Regions from separate parts of the Pseudomonas salmasensis genome, predicted to be linked through region 3. Evidence: riboswitches for the same ligand, from Rfam matches in the RefSeq annotation. Region 3 holds a riboswitch; each other region holds the start of a gene.

Region 1 (5,189 bases), 1.2 Mb from region 3:
ACGTTTATGCCCACCGCTTTCCAGCCTGCCTTGACCGCCTTCTGTTCATCCTTGTTCACGCCATAAAGCTGGCCGGCAATATCGTGGGTGATGCGCGCAAAACGCAAAAACCCGGAGTTGGGCCGCAACCGCGAATCACGCAGTGCGTCGTACCAGATACGCCCGGCACGCTCCCAGGCGAACCCGCCTATATTGATCGCCACCTGGTAGAACGCATGGTTGGGAATGCCGGAATTGATATGCACCCCACCATTGTCCTCGTAAGTCTGTACAAAATCATCCATGTGCCCCGGCTGCGGGTCTTTGCCCAACAGCTTGTCATCAAAGGCGGTGCCAGGCGCTTTCATCGAGCGCAGGGCGGTGCCTTTGATCTTTTTGGTAAATAGCCCCTTGCCGATCAACCAGTCGGCGTCCTCGGCCTTTTGCTTTAACGCGTACTGCTTGATCAACGAGCCGAACACGTCCGACAACGACTCGTTCAGCGCGCCGGACTGGTTGAAGTACATGAGCTTGGCCTCATCCTCGGTGACGCCGTGCGCCAGCTCATGGCCGATGACATCGAGCGCCACGGTGAAGCGGTTGAATAACTGCTGGTCGCCGTCGCCAAACACCATCTGGGTCGAATTCCAGAATGCATTGTTGTAGTCCTGGCCGAAGTGCACAGTGGCATCCAGGGCCATGCCCGCGTCGTCGATGGAATTGCGGTCGAACACTTGGTCGAAAAAGTCGAAGGTTGCGCCCAGGCCGTCATAGGCCTCATCCACCGCAGCATCGCCACTGGCGGGCTGCCCTTCGCCACGGATCAGTTTTCCGGGCAGGCTGTCGGTGTTGTTGGCGCTGTAGATCGAGCGCTGTTTTTCGCTGCCCGCCGCCAATGCCATCCGCGCGGGGCTTTTGGCGGGTTCGGCGACCATGCGCAACGAGCGGAACGTGCTGTCCTTGGCACGCGTGCGTAACGCGACCTCCCGTTGGGCTTTGTCGCCGTGGCGTGCGATCTGGTCGAGCATGTACGGCGGGATGAGGCAGAAAATCGGATTGCGCGGTTGGCGAACACACATGAGCTGGCTCCTTTTTGGCGTGTGATGAACGTCCGGGTAACGCTTTTCAGGATAGCCCTGGGATCGCCACCCGGGCCAAATTGTCATGAGTTTGTGTTTCAGTGGTGTTTATCCGAGGCCCATAAGGAACATGCCCATGCCCGCCCGCACAGTCAAAATCGATCTGTCGCACCGCCCCAGGCTTGCCGACCTGCGACCGTTGATCGCGCCCAGCCCCACCCTGCTGGAAGCCAGAGCCACGACGCCGCGCGTCACAGCGGCCAAGGACCTCAAAAACCGCGTTGGCTATGCCGACGATTTCCTCAGCGACTTCGTGGTGCCCTGGCCCACGGTTGGCGAGCCATTGGTGGGCGACGTGCAACCCAAGCGCCTGGACTACACGCATTTCTCCATCACCATGTCGCGCACCCGACGACTGGCACTGTATGTTGGCGTCAACATCGACGGCGCCAAGCACCTGGACATCACGCGCAGCAACGACACCTGGGCCTACGATGGCCGCCTGCCCACCGACGCCCAGGTCGGTGAAGACCTATACGCCGGCAACGGCCTGGACCGTGGCCACCTGGTGCGCCGCCAGGACCCCAACTGGGGCGACGACGCGAACACGGCCAACCTCGACACCTTCCACTTCACCAACTGCTCGCCACAAATGAGCGGCTTCAACCAGAAGACCTGGCTGGAGCTCGAGGACTATATCCTCGACAACACCCAGCGCTGGAAAGCCCGGGCCACGGTGTTCAGCGGCCCGGTGTTCAGCGACAACGACCGCGTGTATCGCGGGGTAAAAATCCCCCAGGCATTCTGGAAAGTGGTGGCCTACCTCAGCGACGACGGCAAACCGTCCGCCAGCGCCTACATGATCGACCAGCGCCGCGAGCTGGACCAATTGGACCTGGTGTTCGGCCAACTGAGAACCTACCAACGCAGTGTGATTGCGATCGAACAATTGACCGGCATTCGCTTCGGCCAACTGGCTGACTACGACGGCTTCAGCAACGAAGAGCGCGCCAGCGGTACGCGCATCGAAGCCCTGATCCGCGGCCCCCAAGACATTCGACTCTAACCACTCCCCCCTGTAGGAGCGAGCTTGCTCGTGAAGACCGTCAACGATAACGCAGGGGCGCCTGATACCCCGCGGTGTTCTCAAGTTCTTCGCGAGCAAGCTCGCTCCTACAGGGCGTGATGGCTTACCATACCGGCGCCGGTTCCCACGTGGGACTAATAGGGAATTCGAAACGCCGCCCAAGCGTCAATCGAAACTGCCCCCGCAACTGTAGGTGCTGAGCCTGCCCCTGAATGCCACTGGACCTTGTCCGGGAAGGCGGGGGCGTGGCGATGACGCATCAGTCAGGAGACCTGCCGGCCCAGCAACATCACTAACCGGCGGGGTGTCCGGGAAGGACATCCTGGCCCTGCGCACCTGTAGCGTCCCAGGGCGTATTTCCGAGCCGTAACTCCCCAGCTGCACCCCTGGCTCACTCGGAGATCGCCCCATGCTGCCACGTGTTATCGCCCTGATCGCAGGCTTGAGCGCCTGCGCCCTGGCCCACGCCGCGCCAAGCCACTACCCGCTGACCGTGGAAAACTGTGGCAGCACCCTGACCTTCCAACAAGCGCCCGCCCGCAGCGTGAGCATCGGCCAGGCCGCCACCGAGATGCTTTATGCCTTGGGCGTGGGCGATAAAGTGGTAGGCACGTCGCTGTGGTTCAACAACGTGTTGCCACAGTACAAAGCGCAGAACGACCGCATCGAGCGCCTGGCCAACAACGAGCCAAGCTTTGAAGCGGTGATCGCCAAGCGCCCGCAACTGGTGGCCGCCGAACTGGAATGGGTGGTGGGCCCGCAAGGCGTGGTCGGCACCCGTGAGCAATTCCATGAGCTGAAGATCCCCACCTACGTGCTGCCGTCCGACTGCGAGGCCAAGGACAACCTGGTCGGCGCCGACGGCACGCGGTTGCAGCCGTTTCGCATCGAGACGATTTACCAGAGCATCCAGCAGCTTGCGCAGATTTTCGACGTGCAGGCGCGCGGCCAACAGTTGAACGATGAGCTCAAGGCGCGCCTGGCCACATCCATCGCTACCGCCCAAGGCAAAGGTTTGAAGCAGGCCAGCGCACTGGTGTGGTTCTCCAGCGCCGAAATGGCCAGCGACCCTTATGTGGCCGGCCATAAAGGCGTGCCGCAATTCATGCTGCACACCTTGGGCCTGCACAACGTGGTGCAGTCCGATGAAGAATGGCCCGCCGTCGGCTGGGAAACCATCGCCAAGGCCAACCCCACCTTCCTGGTGATTGCACGCATGGACCGTCGCCGCTACCCCGCCGACGACCACGAAAAGAAACTCACCTTCCTGCGCAGCGACCCGGTGACCCGCAACATGGACGCGGTGAAATACAACCGCATCATCATCCTCGACGCGCTGGCACTGCAGGCCAGCCTGCGTACGTTCGACGGCCTGGAACAACTGGCTACCGCCATCGACGGCTACGACCTGGGCCAATGATGCGCACCCTCCTTGCCCTCGCCCTGCTGTTGCTCGCCCTGCTCGCTGGCGTGGCCATCGGCGAAACCGCCATCGAACCGCAGGTGGTGTTGCAGGTGCTCGCCAATAAACTCTGGGCCGCAGGCTACGCGCTGGACCCGATCGATGAAGGCGTGGTGTGGAATTACCGCCTGACCCGCACCCTGGTAGCCGCAGCCTGCGGTGCCGGGCTGGCGACCTGCGGGGTGATCCTGCAATCGTTGCTGCGCAACCCGCTGGCAGACCCGTACCTGTTGGGCATCAGCGCCGGCGCCTCCACCGGTGCCGTGCTCGTCGTGCTGATCGGTGTGGGCGGCGGGCTGGTGTCGTTATCGGCGGGGGCGTTTGTCGGCGCCATGGCCGCGTTTGCCCTGGTGATTCTGCTCGCCCGCGCCAGCGGATCGTCCAGCGGCACCGGGCAGATCATCCTCGCGGGCATCGCCGGCTCGCAATTGTTCAACGCCCTGACCGCGTTCCTCATCACCAAGTCGGCCAGCTCCGAACAAGCCCGCGGCATTATGTTCTGGCTACTGGGTAACCTCAGCGGCGTGCGCTGGCCGTCGGTGTGGTTGGCGGTGCCGGTGGCGGCCCTGGGGCTGGCGGTGTGCCTGTGGCACCGTCGCGCACTGGATGCGTTCACCTTCGGCAGTGACTCGGCGGCGTCCCTGGGCATCCCGGTGCGCCGCGTGCAATTTGTACTGGTGGCCTGTGCGGCCTTGGTCACGGCGGTGATGGTGTCCATCGTCGGCTCCATTGGTTTTGTCGGGCTGGTGATTCCCCATGCTGCACGCCTGTTGCTCGGCACCGGGCATTCGCGGTTACTGCCGGCCAGTGCCTTGGGCGGCGCGCTGTTTCTGATCGCCGCCGATGTGCTGTCACGCACCCTGATCAAGGGCCAAGTGATTCCCGTTGGGGTGGTCACGGCGCTGGTGGGCGCACCGGTGTTTGCGCTGATCCTGATTGGCCGGAGGAACGCACGATGAGCGTGCTCAGTTGCAGCGGCCTGGGTTTTAAGGTGCGTGAGGCCCAGTTACTGCACGGTATCGACCTGGACGTGCAGGCGGGCGAAACCCTGGGCATCGTCGGGCCGAACGGTTCGGGCAAGTCCACCCTGCTCAAACTGCTCGCCGGCTTGCGCCCGCCGGCCAGCGGCGAAGTTCGCCTGGGTGGCAAGCGGCTCGGTGAGTTGTCGCGCCGCACCATCGCGCAACAGTTGGCGGTGGTGGAGCAACAGGCCGACACCGATGACGCCATCCGCGTGTTCGACGCCGTGGCGCTAGGCCGCACGCCGTGGCTGTCGGCGCTGAGCCCGTGGTCGCGTGAAGACGACGCCATCGTGCACCAGGCGCTGCACGACGTAGACGCTACCCACCTGAGCCAACGCGCCTGGCGCAGCCTCTCTGGCGGCGAACGCCAACGCGTGCACATCGCCCGCGCCCTGGCGCAACGCCCGCAGATTTTGTTGCTGGACGAGCCGACCAATCACTTGGATATCCAGCATCAACTGGCGATTTTAAAAGGCGTGCAAGGCTTGCCGGTGACCACCCTGATTGCGCTGCACGACCTGAACCAGGCGTTGACCTGCGATCGCCTGGCCGTGCTGGAT
Region 2 (5,189 bases), 1.5 Mb from region 3:
GGTCAGCGAATGGTGATAGGTATGCCCACGCAAGGTCCCCTCCGGCAGTTCAACGCTTTGCAGCGCCAGGGCCGCGAGTTTCTTCTGCATCACCGCATCGCCCTGCAACAAGCCAACCAGTTCGGCGCGTGTACCCTCCACATCGGTCAAAGAATCGAGCAGATAGAGCATGCCGCCACATTCGGCGAGCAGAGGCTTGCCAGCGGCGTGATGAGCACGAATGGCGTCCAGCATCGCGGTATTGGCCGACAATGCCTGGTGGTGCAGTTCTGGATACCCGCCGGGCAGATAGAGGCTGTCAGCTTCAGGCAGTTGCCGATCATGGATCGGTGAGAAGAACTTCAGCTCGGCGCCCACCGCCCGCAGCAAATCCAGGCTGGCACCGTAGGTAAAGGCAAAGGCTTCGTCACGGGCGACGGCAATACGCACACCGGCCAGCAAGGGCTCGGCCTCGACCACGTGCGGCGCGGCAAAGGTCACCGGCGGCGGCAGGGCCACTTCGCAACTGCTGCCCAACGCTTGGGCGGCGGCGTCCAGGCGTACATCAAGGTCGTTCAATTCGCTGGCTTGCACCAGGCCCAGATGACGGCTGGGCAGTTCGATGCCGGTCTCGCGGGACAATGCACCGTACCAACGCAAGCCCTCGGTGAGGCTGCCTTCGAGCAATTGCGCATGGCGCAGGGTGCCGACGCGGTTGGCCAGCACGCCGGCGAACGGCAGGTCGGGTTGATAGCGCGCCAACCCCAGGGCCAAAGCGCCGAACGTCTGGGCCATGGCGGTGCCATCGATCACGCCCAGCACCGGTACACCGAAGTGCCGCGCCAGGTCAGCGCTGGAGGGCGTGCCGTCGAACAGGCCCATCACGCCTTCGATGAGGATCAGGTCAGCCTCCCCCGCCGCTTCCCAGAGCAGGCGGCGGCTTTCCTGCTCGCCCACCATCCACATGTCCAACTGGTACACCGGCGCGCCACTGGCACGTTCGTGGATCATCGGGTCGAGAAAGTCCGGCCCGCATTTGAACACGCGCACTTTGCGCCCCAGGTTGCGGTGCAAACGGGCGAGCGCGGCGGTGACGGTGGTTTTGCCCTGGCCGGACGCCGGAGCGGCGATCAATACGGCCGGGCAATGACGGGGCTGATTCAAAGTTCGACGCCTTTCTGTGCCTTGATACCGGCCTGGAACGCGTGCTTGAGCATGCCCATTTCGGTGACGGTGTCGCCCATTTCGATCAGCTCAGGCTTGGCGCCACGGCCAGTGACCACCACATGCTGCATGGGCGGGCGGGCTTGCAGGTCGCTGAGTACCTGGTCCAGGTCAAGGTAACCGTGCTTGAGGGCGATGTTCAGTTCGTCCAGCACCACCAAGCCGATGGAAGGGTCATTCAACATGGCCCGGGACACTGCCCAAGCCGCTTCGGCAGCGGCGATATCGCGCTGGCGGTCCTGGGTTTCCCACGTGAAGCCTTCGCCCATTACATGAAAGCGCACCTGCTCGGGGAAGCGGCGGAAGAACAATTCTTCGCCGGTGCTGTTACGCCCCTTGATGAACTGCACCACACCGCATTGCATGCCATGGCCCATGGCGCGGGCCAACATGCCGAACGCCGAACTGCTCTTGCCTTTGCCGTTGCCGGTCAGCACCAGCAGCAGGCCGCACTCGTTGGGGGAATTGGCGATGCGCTCGTCGATCACGGCTTTTTTGCGCAGCATGCGTGCCAGGTGGCGTTCGTCGCGGTCGGGGGAATCAGTCATGGCAGCTCTCCGTTGGGGCTGGACAAAAACGGCGGGCAGGAAAAAGAAAAAACAGACAGCCAAGCATCGCCCACCGTGATGCTGTTGGATGATCCAGGCCGGTCTCCGGGCTCATGAGTGGCGCTTTTGATAGCAAGCAGCCGAGGGTGCGCCTTCCCATATCGCACGCGATACAGTGGCAAACAGCACCGTCTTGACTCATTTACCGTTGCGGGGGCAGCGCCGGAATCGCGGCAGCACTGTTTACAAGTGCGCTCACTCACCGGCTTCCCTGTTTCACTCCATCGACGCGTACGCCACAGAGCACCTGGAACAAGCCGCGAAGGTTAGTGGGTTGGGGGTGGAGCGTCAATTAAAGCTGGCCTTGTACTTGAACCATCCGCCGTTCGTGCTTCTCTACCCCCTACAGGTATCAAGGAGAAAACCATGCCTAAAACCCGACTCGCCCTACTGATCATGTTCGCCGGCAGCCTCGCTGCGTGTGGCGAAAGCTCGACCCTGCAGGTCGCCGACGGCACCGGGCCCTCACCCCGGCTGCCGGAGCCGAACAAGACGCTGATCCCCACCGTCAATATCGCCCCGGCCATCGGCTGGCCCGAAGGCGCCAAGCCCGTCGCCGCCGCCGGCACCCAGGTGGCCGCGTTTGCCGAAGGCCTGGATCACCCGCGCTGGCTCTACGTATTGCCCAACGGCGATGTACTGGTGGCCGAGACCAATGCCCCACCCAAGCCGGACGATACCAAAGGCCTACGCGGCTGGGTGATGGAAAAAGTCATGGACCGCGCTGGCGCCGGCGTGCCGAGCCCGAACCGTATTACCTTGCTGCGCGATACCGACCATGATGGCGTGGCAGAAACTCGCACGGTGTTCCTGGAGAACCTCAACTCGCCGTTTGGCATGGCCCTGGTGGGCAACGACTTGTATGTGGCCGATTCAGATAAGTTGCTGCGCTTTGCCTATCAGCCGGGTGAAACCGCGATCACCTCCCCCGGCACCAAGGTGGTGGATTTACCGGGTGGCCCTTTGAACCACCACTGGACCAAAAACGTAGTGGCCAGCCAGGACGGCAGCAAGCTGTACGTGAGCGTCGGCTCCAACAGCAACGTCGGCGAAAACGGCCTGGAAGCCGAACAGGGTCGCGCCGCCATCTGGGAAGTCGACCGTGCCACCGGCCAGCATCGCATTTTTGCCTCCGGCCTGCGCAACCCCAACGGCATGGCGTGGGAGCCACAGAGCGGCAAGTTGTGGACGGCGGTCAACGAGCGCGATGAGATTGGCAGTGACCTGGTGCCCGACTACATCACCTCGGTCAAGGATGGCGGGTTCTACGGCTGGCCTTTCAGCTATTACGGCCAGCACGTAGACGTGCGTGTCACCCCGCAGAACCTGGACATGGTCGCCAAGGCCATCGCTCCCGACTATGCGGTAGGCCCTCACACTGCGTCGCTGGGGCTGACCTTCGCCGAAGGCAGCAAACTCCCCACCCCCTTCACGAATGGCGCATTTATCGGCCAGCATGGCTCCTGGAACCGCAAGCCGCACAGTGGCTACAAGGTCATTTTCGTGCCGTTCGAAGGGGGCCAGCCGAAAGGGCAACCGGTGGATGTGCTGACGGGGTTTCTTGATAGCGATGAGAAAGCCATGGGCCGGCCGGTTGGCGTGGTGATTGATCAGCAAGGGGATTTGCTGGTGGCCGATGATGTGGGCAATAAGGTTTGGCGGGTTTCTGCGGCCAAATAATCCATTTGAACAGCGCCACAAAAACAATGTGGGAGCGGGCTTGCTCGCGAAAGCGGTGGTTCAGTCAGAAAGTTTATCGACTGACACTCCGCCTTCGCGAGCAAGCCCGCTCTCACATGGGGTGCTGTGTTCGGCTCAGGGGTTACGCGCAAGATTCGCTGGCAGTACCCGCTTGGCACTCAGGTAGGCATTCTGCCAATACGCTTTGGATAGCGTATCCAGCTTCACGGTACCGCCGGTTTGCGGCGCGTGTACGAAGCGACCCTCCCCCACATAAATGCCCGCATGGCTGACCCGCGAACCACCACCGGTGGCGAAGAACAGCAGGTCGCCGGTTTGCAGGTTTTGTTCGCTGACGTCCTGGGCACGCATCACGATCAATTCACGGGTGGTGCGCGGCAATGAGATGCCGGCAGCGTCGCGGAATACAAAGCCGATCAGGCCGCTGCAATCGAACCCCGAGTCCGGTGTGTTGCCGCCCCAGCGATAAGGCGTGCCGACCAGGCCCAGCGCACGAAAGAGCACGTCTTCGGCAGCCGGCGAGAAATTCTGGGTGGCATAGTTGAACACCGGCTTAGGCTTGACCGCGACGGGCGCGGGCGGCGGTGTGCGACTGGCGCAGGCGCTGAGCAGCGCGGCGCAAACAATAAGCATCAGGCGGGCCGAGGTCGACATGTGCAGAACAATCCTGGTCTGGATGCGGCTTTCGCTGCCGAACGTTGAAAACCAGAACGCGCAAGCAAAGCTCGCGCGAACGGATGACAACAATGTCCAGGGATTCTAGCGCTTACACGTCAAACTTCAAGTATCACTTTAACTTTACTTACTAGCGGTAACCGTAGTCGGGGCCATGGCGAGTGCGCGCTTGGCTTCGATGAAGGTTTTGCTCCAGTAGCTGTCACCCAGGTTATCGACCCGAACACCACCACTGCGGCGGCTGCTGGAGTGAATAAACTGGTTATCGCCCAGGTAGATACCGGCGTGGCTGACACGACCGCGGCCACTGGTACTAAAGAAAAGCAGATCACCGGGCTTGAGGTTGTTTCGTGCGACCAACGGTGCATTCACGTTGATCATCTCGCGTGTAGAGCGCGGCAGGTTCATGCCGGCTTCTTCACGAAACAGGTAGCCAATGAACCCGCTGCAATCAAAACCGGCTTCCGAGGTGCCGCCGAAACGGTAACGGGTACCGATCAAGGACATGCCGCGCTCAAGGATGCTGTCGGCCAGAAGTGGCAGCTGGTAAGGCTTGCTGTCAGAGAACTCGGCGAGTTCTTTTTCGGTTGCCACCTCTTCTTCATAAACAGAAGCAGACTGTGCAGCAACGAACTTTGCCTGATTTTGAACCTGTGGTTTTTGCTGTTCTGCCACCTGCTGAGGGTGGGAGGCGCAACCAAACAACAGGGTAACGAGTGCGAGAGGCACGAGGGGTGCGAAGCGATTTAGCATGGGCACGACCGTGGCTGATGTGTAAAGAAGCCGAGACTATGCCCTCTATCACATCGATTTGCAAATTCAATCGTGATCTATGTGACTTCCCGTTTCGACCGTGACATCTAAGCCGTGATTCCATTTATTGCTTCAGTTGCGTAGCCCTTAAGGCTCAAACGCAGGTTTTCTGACGCCTTAAAAATGCCGACACATGGAAAATCAAGACCTTACCAGCCCAAGGTTTCTTTGAGGAAAGGGATCGTCAAT
Region 3 (5,189 bases):
GAGCGCTCAATGCCGGCCTCGGCCAGGGTACTGTCCAGCAACGCCAGCAGGCTGTGAACCTCACAGCCGCGCTGGCAGCCAAGCCCTACAATCAGGATCATGCCGAGTATTGATCGTCGCGGTTGCGGCGGAACAACCAGGCGCTGATCAGGCCCAGGGCCAGCCAGAAGGCGACGTTGGTCAATTGCGAGGCGATCTTGAACTGCGCTTCGAGCGCCTCCGGGGCCAGCATCGAATGCACTTGCGGTTGCGGCGCGCCGATGAAGTGGGGCACGGCAAGAATCGCCAGCCCAAGCCCTTTCAACAGCCAGTTGCGACCGAACACGATCAGCGCCAGGCCGGCGGCGGTGGAGGCTGCGGTGCCGATCCACCAGGTCTGGCGCAGTGTCAGGTCGGCGGCCGCTGTACCGGGCAGTTCCGGTGGCAGGCCCAGGGTGGGTGCCAGTACAAAGGTCGCGTAGCCGGCCAAGCCCCAGAGCAGGCCTTGGGCGGTACGGGTCGGCGCGCGCAGCGTATAGAGGCCGGCGAGCATCAGGGCAAAGCCTACGGCCACCACCAGGTTGCCTCCAGTGGTGGACAGCACACGCTGCCAGCCATCTTCGGGCTCCCAGGCTTGGGCATCGTGGCTGTGTGCAGCAGCGCCAGCGGCGTGCTCATGCACCACTTCGGCCGCTGGTGGGGCTTTTTCGAAGCTTTCTGCCTGCAGAATCAGCGGGGCGACCCAGAAGCTTTGCAACAGAGTCAGCAACAAGGCCGCCAAAAGCCCAGTGAAACCTGCGGTTTGCGCAATACGCTTGATCATGTCGGCAGCTCTCAATGGCACGGGAACGCAGCGCTGTGGCGGGTATCGTGGGCGGCGTTGTGCACCGCCTCGATATGCGAGAACCCGGCGAAATACACCAGGCACGCGCCCAGGATCGACGCGCCGATGGCGGCGGTCAGTCGTTGGCTGAGGGTGGCGGTGCTAGTGGCGGAGTGCGAAGTGCTGCTGATGATCGACATGGCGCGTCCCTTTCAGGTGTCAGGGTGGAAACGAGCGCATGAAAACCCCGCGCGCCAGGCACGCAGGGTTCTGAACAGCGCCCGCCCACCGCGGGTTTGTTATCTGAATTTTTCGGGCCGGTCTCCGGGCTTGCGAGGGGCGGCTCTTTAAAGAGTCCTCCTGAAAGCATCGCCTTCCCATGCAAAAGCACAGTGGCTGTGACGCTTCGCTCGCTTACCGTTGCGGGGGCAGCACCGGACTGGTCATAGGACTATGACGCACCGGTTTCCCGTTTCACCCTGTGAAGGGCACCCGAAACAAGAGGTGTAGGAGAGCATGGGCCGGGGACGGTAGTCAAATGCTGCAAGCCCCTGTAGCCTTGCACCCTCGAGGTTCTTCGGCCCAGGCCGAAGCTAAGAAGGGAACGCGGTTCAAGCCGCGGCTGCCCCCGCAACTGTGAAGGGTTCAGTTGACTGCCACGCCACTGCCGATACGGCGGGAAGGCGCAGTCAGCGTTGGTCGCAAGGCCTGCACACCCCAAGCCAGGAGACCTGCCTCGCGACTGATTTTCCAATTCAACCGGGCGGGGTGATCCGGTGACGAAATCCGCTGCTGCGCGCCGCCGCAGGGCCTGTCGTCCCGTATGCCCGCCCCAAAGGGCATCCGATGAAAACACTGGCCAAACTTCCCGTCACCATCGTTACCGGCTTCCTCGGCTCGGGCAAAACCACGCTGTTGCGCCATATGCTCGACAACGCTCAGGGCCGCCGCATTGCAGTGATCGTCAACGAGTTCGGCGAGCTGGGCATTGACGGTGAAATTCTCAAGCAGTGTTCTATCGGTTGCACCGAAGAAGAAGCCAATGGTCGCGTCTACGAGCTGGCCAACGGTTGCCTGTGCTGCACCGTGCAGGAAGAGTTCTTCCCGGTGATGCGTGAACTGGTCGCCCGTCGCGGTGACCTGGACCATATCCTCATCGAAACTTCAGGCCTGGCCCTGCCCAAGCCGTTGGTGCAAGCCTTCCAGTGGCCGGAAATCCGCAGCGCCTGCACCGTTGACGCGGTGATCACCGTGGTCGACAGCCCGGCCGTGGCCGCCGGCACCTTTGCCGCCTTCCCGGACCAGGTCGACGCCCAGCGCAAACTTGACCCCAACCTGGACCACGAATCGCCGTTGCACGAGCTGTTCGCCGACCAGTTGGCCAGCGCCGACCTGGTGATCCTCAACAAAACCGACCTGATCAGCGCCCAAGACCTGGCGCGTGTGCGCCTGGAAGTCGCCGAAGAACTGCCGCCGGCAGTGAAGATCATCGAAGCCAGCAGCGGTCGCCTGCCTCTGGACGTGCTGATCGGCCTGGGCGCCGGTTCCGAGGCGCATATCGACGCGCGTCACAGCCATCACGACCATCACCATGAAGGTGAAGACGACCACGATCACGATGCCTTCGACTCCATCTCCATCGACCTGCCCCAAGCCGATGAAGCGCTGTTGCTCGACGCCCTGACCCAATTGGTGGTGCAGCACGGCATCCTGCGTGTGAAAGGTTTCGCCGCGATCCCCAACAAACCGATGCGCCTGCTGATCCAGGGCGTGGGCACGCGCTTTGACAAGCACTTCGACCGTGCCTGGGGCGCTGATGAAGCACGCACCACGCGCCTGGTGCTGATCGGTCAGGAGCTGGACGCCGTGGGCCTTGAAGCGCAATTGCGCGCTGCCCTCAGCGTTTAACCATGCACCTGCTCAGGACCCAACCCGGTGGTTTCGTCGCGGACGACAATATTGCCGACCTTGGCCAGACCCCCGCTGAGCTGGTGATCCTGTGCAGCGGCGATTCCAGCCTGGCACTGCTCGCCGAAGCCGCCCAGCAATTGCCCGAGGATTACCCCAGCCTGCGCCTGGCCAACCCGATGCAGGTGCAGAACCATGCCTCGGTTGACCTGTACGTCGACGAGGTGCTGCGCCACGCCAAGGTCATCCTGCTGTCATTGCACGGCGGCATCGGCTATTGGCGCTACGGCATCGAGCGCCTGGTGGAGTTGGCCGAGCGCGGCGTCACCCTGATCCTGGTGCCGGGTGACGACCGCCCAGACCCGGAACTCAGCGGCCTGAGCACCGTTGCTGCCGAACACCGCGAGCGCCTGTGGCACTTCCTGCGCCAAGGTGGCCTGGGCAATGCCCTGGATTTTTACCACTGCCTGGCCAGTGCCCACCTGGGCCGCGACTATGCCTGGGCCGAGCCGCAAACCCTGCCGCGCACGGCGATCTACCACCCGCGCAACGCCAATGCCCGCCTCAATGACTGGCAGGCCGATTGGCACGCCGATTGGCCCGTGGCTGCGGTGCTGTTCTACCGCTCCCATTTACAGGCGGCCAATACCGGTTTTATTGATGTGTTCTGCCAGCGCTTACAGGCGGCGGGCCTCAACCCCTTGCCTATCGCGGTGGCCAGTTTGAAAGAACCCGGCTGCCTCACGGTGGTCGAGGACCTGCTGGATGACGTGCAAGCCGCGGTAATTCTGAACACCACCGGCTTTGCCCAATCGAGCCCGGAAGCGCCGCATTTGCGCCCGTTTCGCCGTAATATCCCGGTGATCCAGGCGATCTGCGCCCAGGACAACCAGCCCGGCTGGCAGGCCAGCGAACAAGGCCTGGGGCCCCGTGACCTGGCGATGCATATCGCCTTGCCGGAGCTGGACGGGCGCATCATCAGCCGGCCGATCAGTTTCAAGGACCTGGCCTGGCGCAGCGAGCGCAGCCAGTCGGACGTGGTGTGCTACCGCGCAGCGCCCGAACGCATGGACTTTGTCGCGGAGCTGGCACGCCGCTGGGTCGCGTTGGCGCGGGTGCCCAATGCACAGAAACGGATTGCGTTGATCCTCGCCAACTACCCAACCCGCGACGGTCGCATCGGCAACGGCGTAGGCCTGGACACCCCTGCGGCAGCGCTGAATATCCTGCGCGCCTTGCAAACCGAGGGCTACCCGGTGGCGGAGCGGCTGCCCGACAGTGGCACCGCGCTGATCCATGAACTGCTCGGCGGCGTCACCAACGATCTCGACAGCCTCGACCTGCGCCCCTGCCATCAAAGCCTGAGCCTTGTGGAATACCAGGCGATGTTTGATCGCTTGCCGGCCTCCAATCGCCAGGCCGTGCTGGAGCGTTGGGGCGCCCCGCAAAACGATCCGATGTGCCGCGATGGCCGCATGATGATCGCCGGCCTGCGCCTGGGCCTGACCTTCGTCGGCATCCAGCCGGCCCGGGGTTACCAGGTGGATGCCAGCGCCGTGTACCACGACCCGGACCTGGTGCCGCCCCATGGCTACCTGGCGTTCTATTTCTGGCTGCGCCATACCTACGGCGCCCACGGCGTGATCCATGTGGGCAAGCACGGCAACCTGGAATGGCTGCCCGGCAAAGGCGTGGGCCTGTCGGAGCACTGCTGGCCGGATGCACTGCTGGGGCCGCTGCCGAATATCTACCCGTTTATCGTCAACGACCCGGGTGAGGGCGCCCAGGCCAAGCGGCGCACCCAGGCGGTGATCATCGACCACCTGATGCCACCGCTGACCCGCGCCGAAACCTACGGCCCGCTGCGTGATCTGGAGCTGCTGGCCGACGAGTATTACGAGGCGCAATTGCTCGACCCGCGTCGTGCCCTGGAGCTGCAAAAAGACATCCTCAAGCTGGTGCGCGAAACCCGTATCGACCAGGAGCTTGAACTGGGCAGTGAGGCGGACGCGGCGGTGTGGCTGCCGCGCCTGGATACCTACCTGTGCGACTTGAAGGAATCGCAGATCCGCGATGGCCTGCATATCTTTGGTGAGTCGCCCGAAGGCCGTTTGCGTATCGACACCTTGCTGGCGCTGTTGCGCATTCCCCGTGGCGATGGCCGGGGCCCGCAGTCGAGCCTGTTGCGTGTGCTGGCCAAGGCGTTCGAGTTGGGGTTTGATCCGCTCGATTGCGCATTGGCCGAGCCCTGGACGGGGCGGCGCCCGTTGGTGTTGCAGAAGATTGACGATCAGTTGTGGCGCACGGCCGGGGATACCCGTGAACGTCTGGAGTTGTACGCGGCACGCTTGATCGAGCAGGCATTGGAAGGGCCCATCGAGCAGTTGGAAGAGCCCGGCTGGGAGGAGGTGAAGTCGGTGGTCGAAAGCCTGCGCATTGTCGTCGCGCCACGCCTGGATGCCTGCGGCCCGGCGGAGAT

What was found. Region 3 has a riboswitch for cobalamin ahead of cobW (cobalamin biosynthesis protein CobW). Riboswitches for the same ligand answer to the same signal wherever they lie in the genome.
Region 1: another riboswitch for cobalamin. It lies ahead of HU731_RS06140 (ABC transporter substrate-binding protein); the one in region 3 lies ahead of cobW (cobalamin biosynthesis protein CobW).
Region 2: another riboswitch for cobalamin. It lies ahead of cobO (cob(I)yrinic acid a,c-diamide adenosyltransferase); the one in region 3 lies ahead of cobW (cobalamin biosynthesis protein CobW).

What each region holds. Positions count from the first base shown of each region.
Region 1 covers NZ_CP077083.1:1,432,048-1,437,236, forward strand. Annotated here, with positions in the region: gene HU731_RS06130 (M4 family metallopeptidase) at 1-1,058, opposite strand, end outside; gene HU731_RS06135 (DNA/RNA non-specific endonuclease) at 1,195-2,124, shown strand; cobalamin riboswitch at 2,247-2,439, shown strand; gene HU731_RS06140 (ABC transporter substrate-binding protein) at 2,555-3,565, shown strand; gene HU731_RS06145 (FecCD family ABC transporter permease) at 3,562-4,566, shown strand; gene HU731_RS06150 (ABC transporter ATP-binding protein) at 4,563-5,189, shown strand, end outside.
Region 2 covers NZ_CP077083.1:1,732,306-1,737,494, forward strand. Annotated here, with positions in the region: gene HU731_RS07530 (cobyrinic acid a,c-diamide synthase CobB) at 1-1,143, opposite strand, end outside; gene cobO (cob(I)yrinic acid a,c-diamide adenosyltransferase) at 1,140-1,751, opposite strand; cobalamin riboswitch at 1,831-2,077, opposite strand; gene HU731_RS07540 (PQQ-dependent sugar dehydrogenase) at 2,178-3,491, shown strand; gene HU731_RS07545 (C40 family peptidase) at 3,627-4,166, opposite strand; gene HU731_RS07550 (C40 family peptidase) at 4,311-4,940, opposite strand; gene hda (DnaA regulatory inactivator Hda) at 5,150-5,189, opposite strand, start outside.
Region 3 covers NZ_CP077083.1:195,331-200,519, forward strand. Annotated here, with positions in the region: gene HU731_RS00780 (cobalamin biosynthesis protein) at 1-101, opposite strand, end outside; gene HU731_RS00785 (CbtA family protein) at 98-802, opposite strand; gene HU731_RS00790 (CbtB domain-containing protein) at 814-1,002, opposite strand; cobalamin riboswitch at 1,101-1,313, opposite strand; cobalamin riboswitch at 1,356-1,555, shown strand; gene cobW (cobalamin biosynthesis protein CobW) at 1,649-2,710, shown strand; gene cobN (cobaltochelatase subunit CobN) at 2,713-5,189, shown strand, end outside.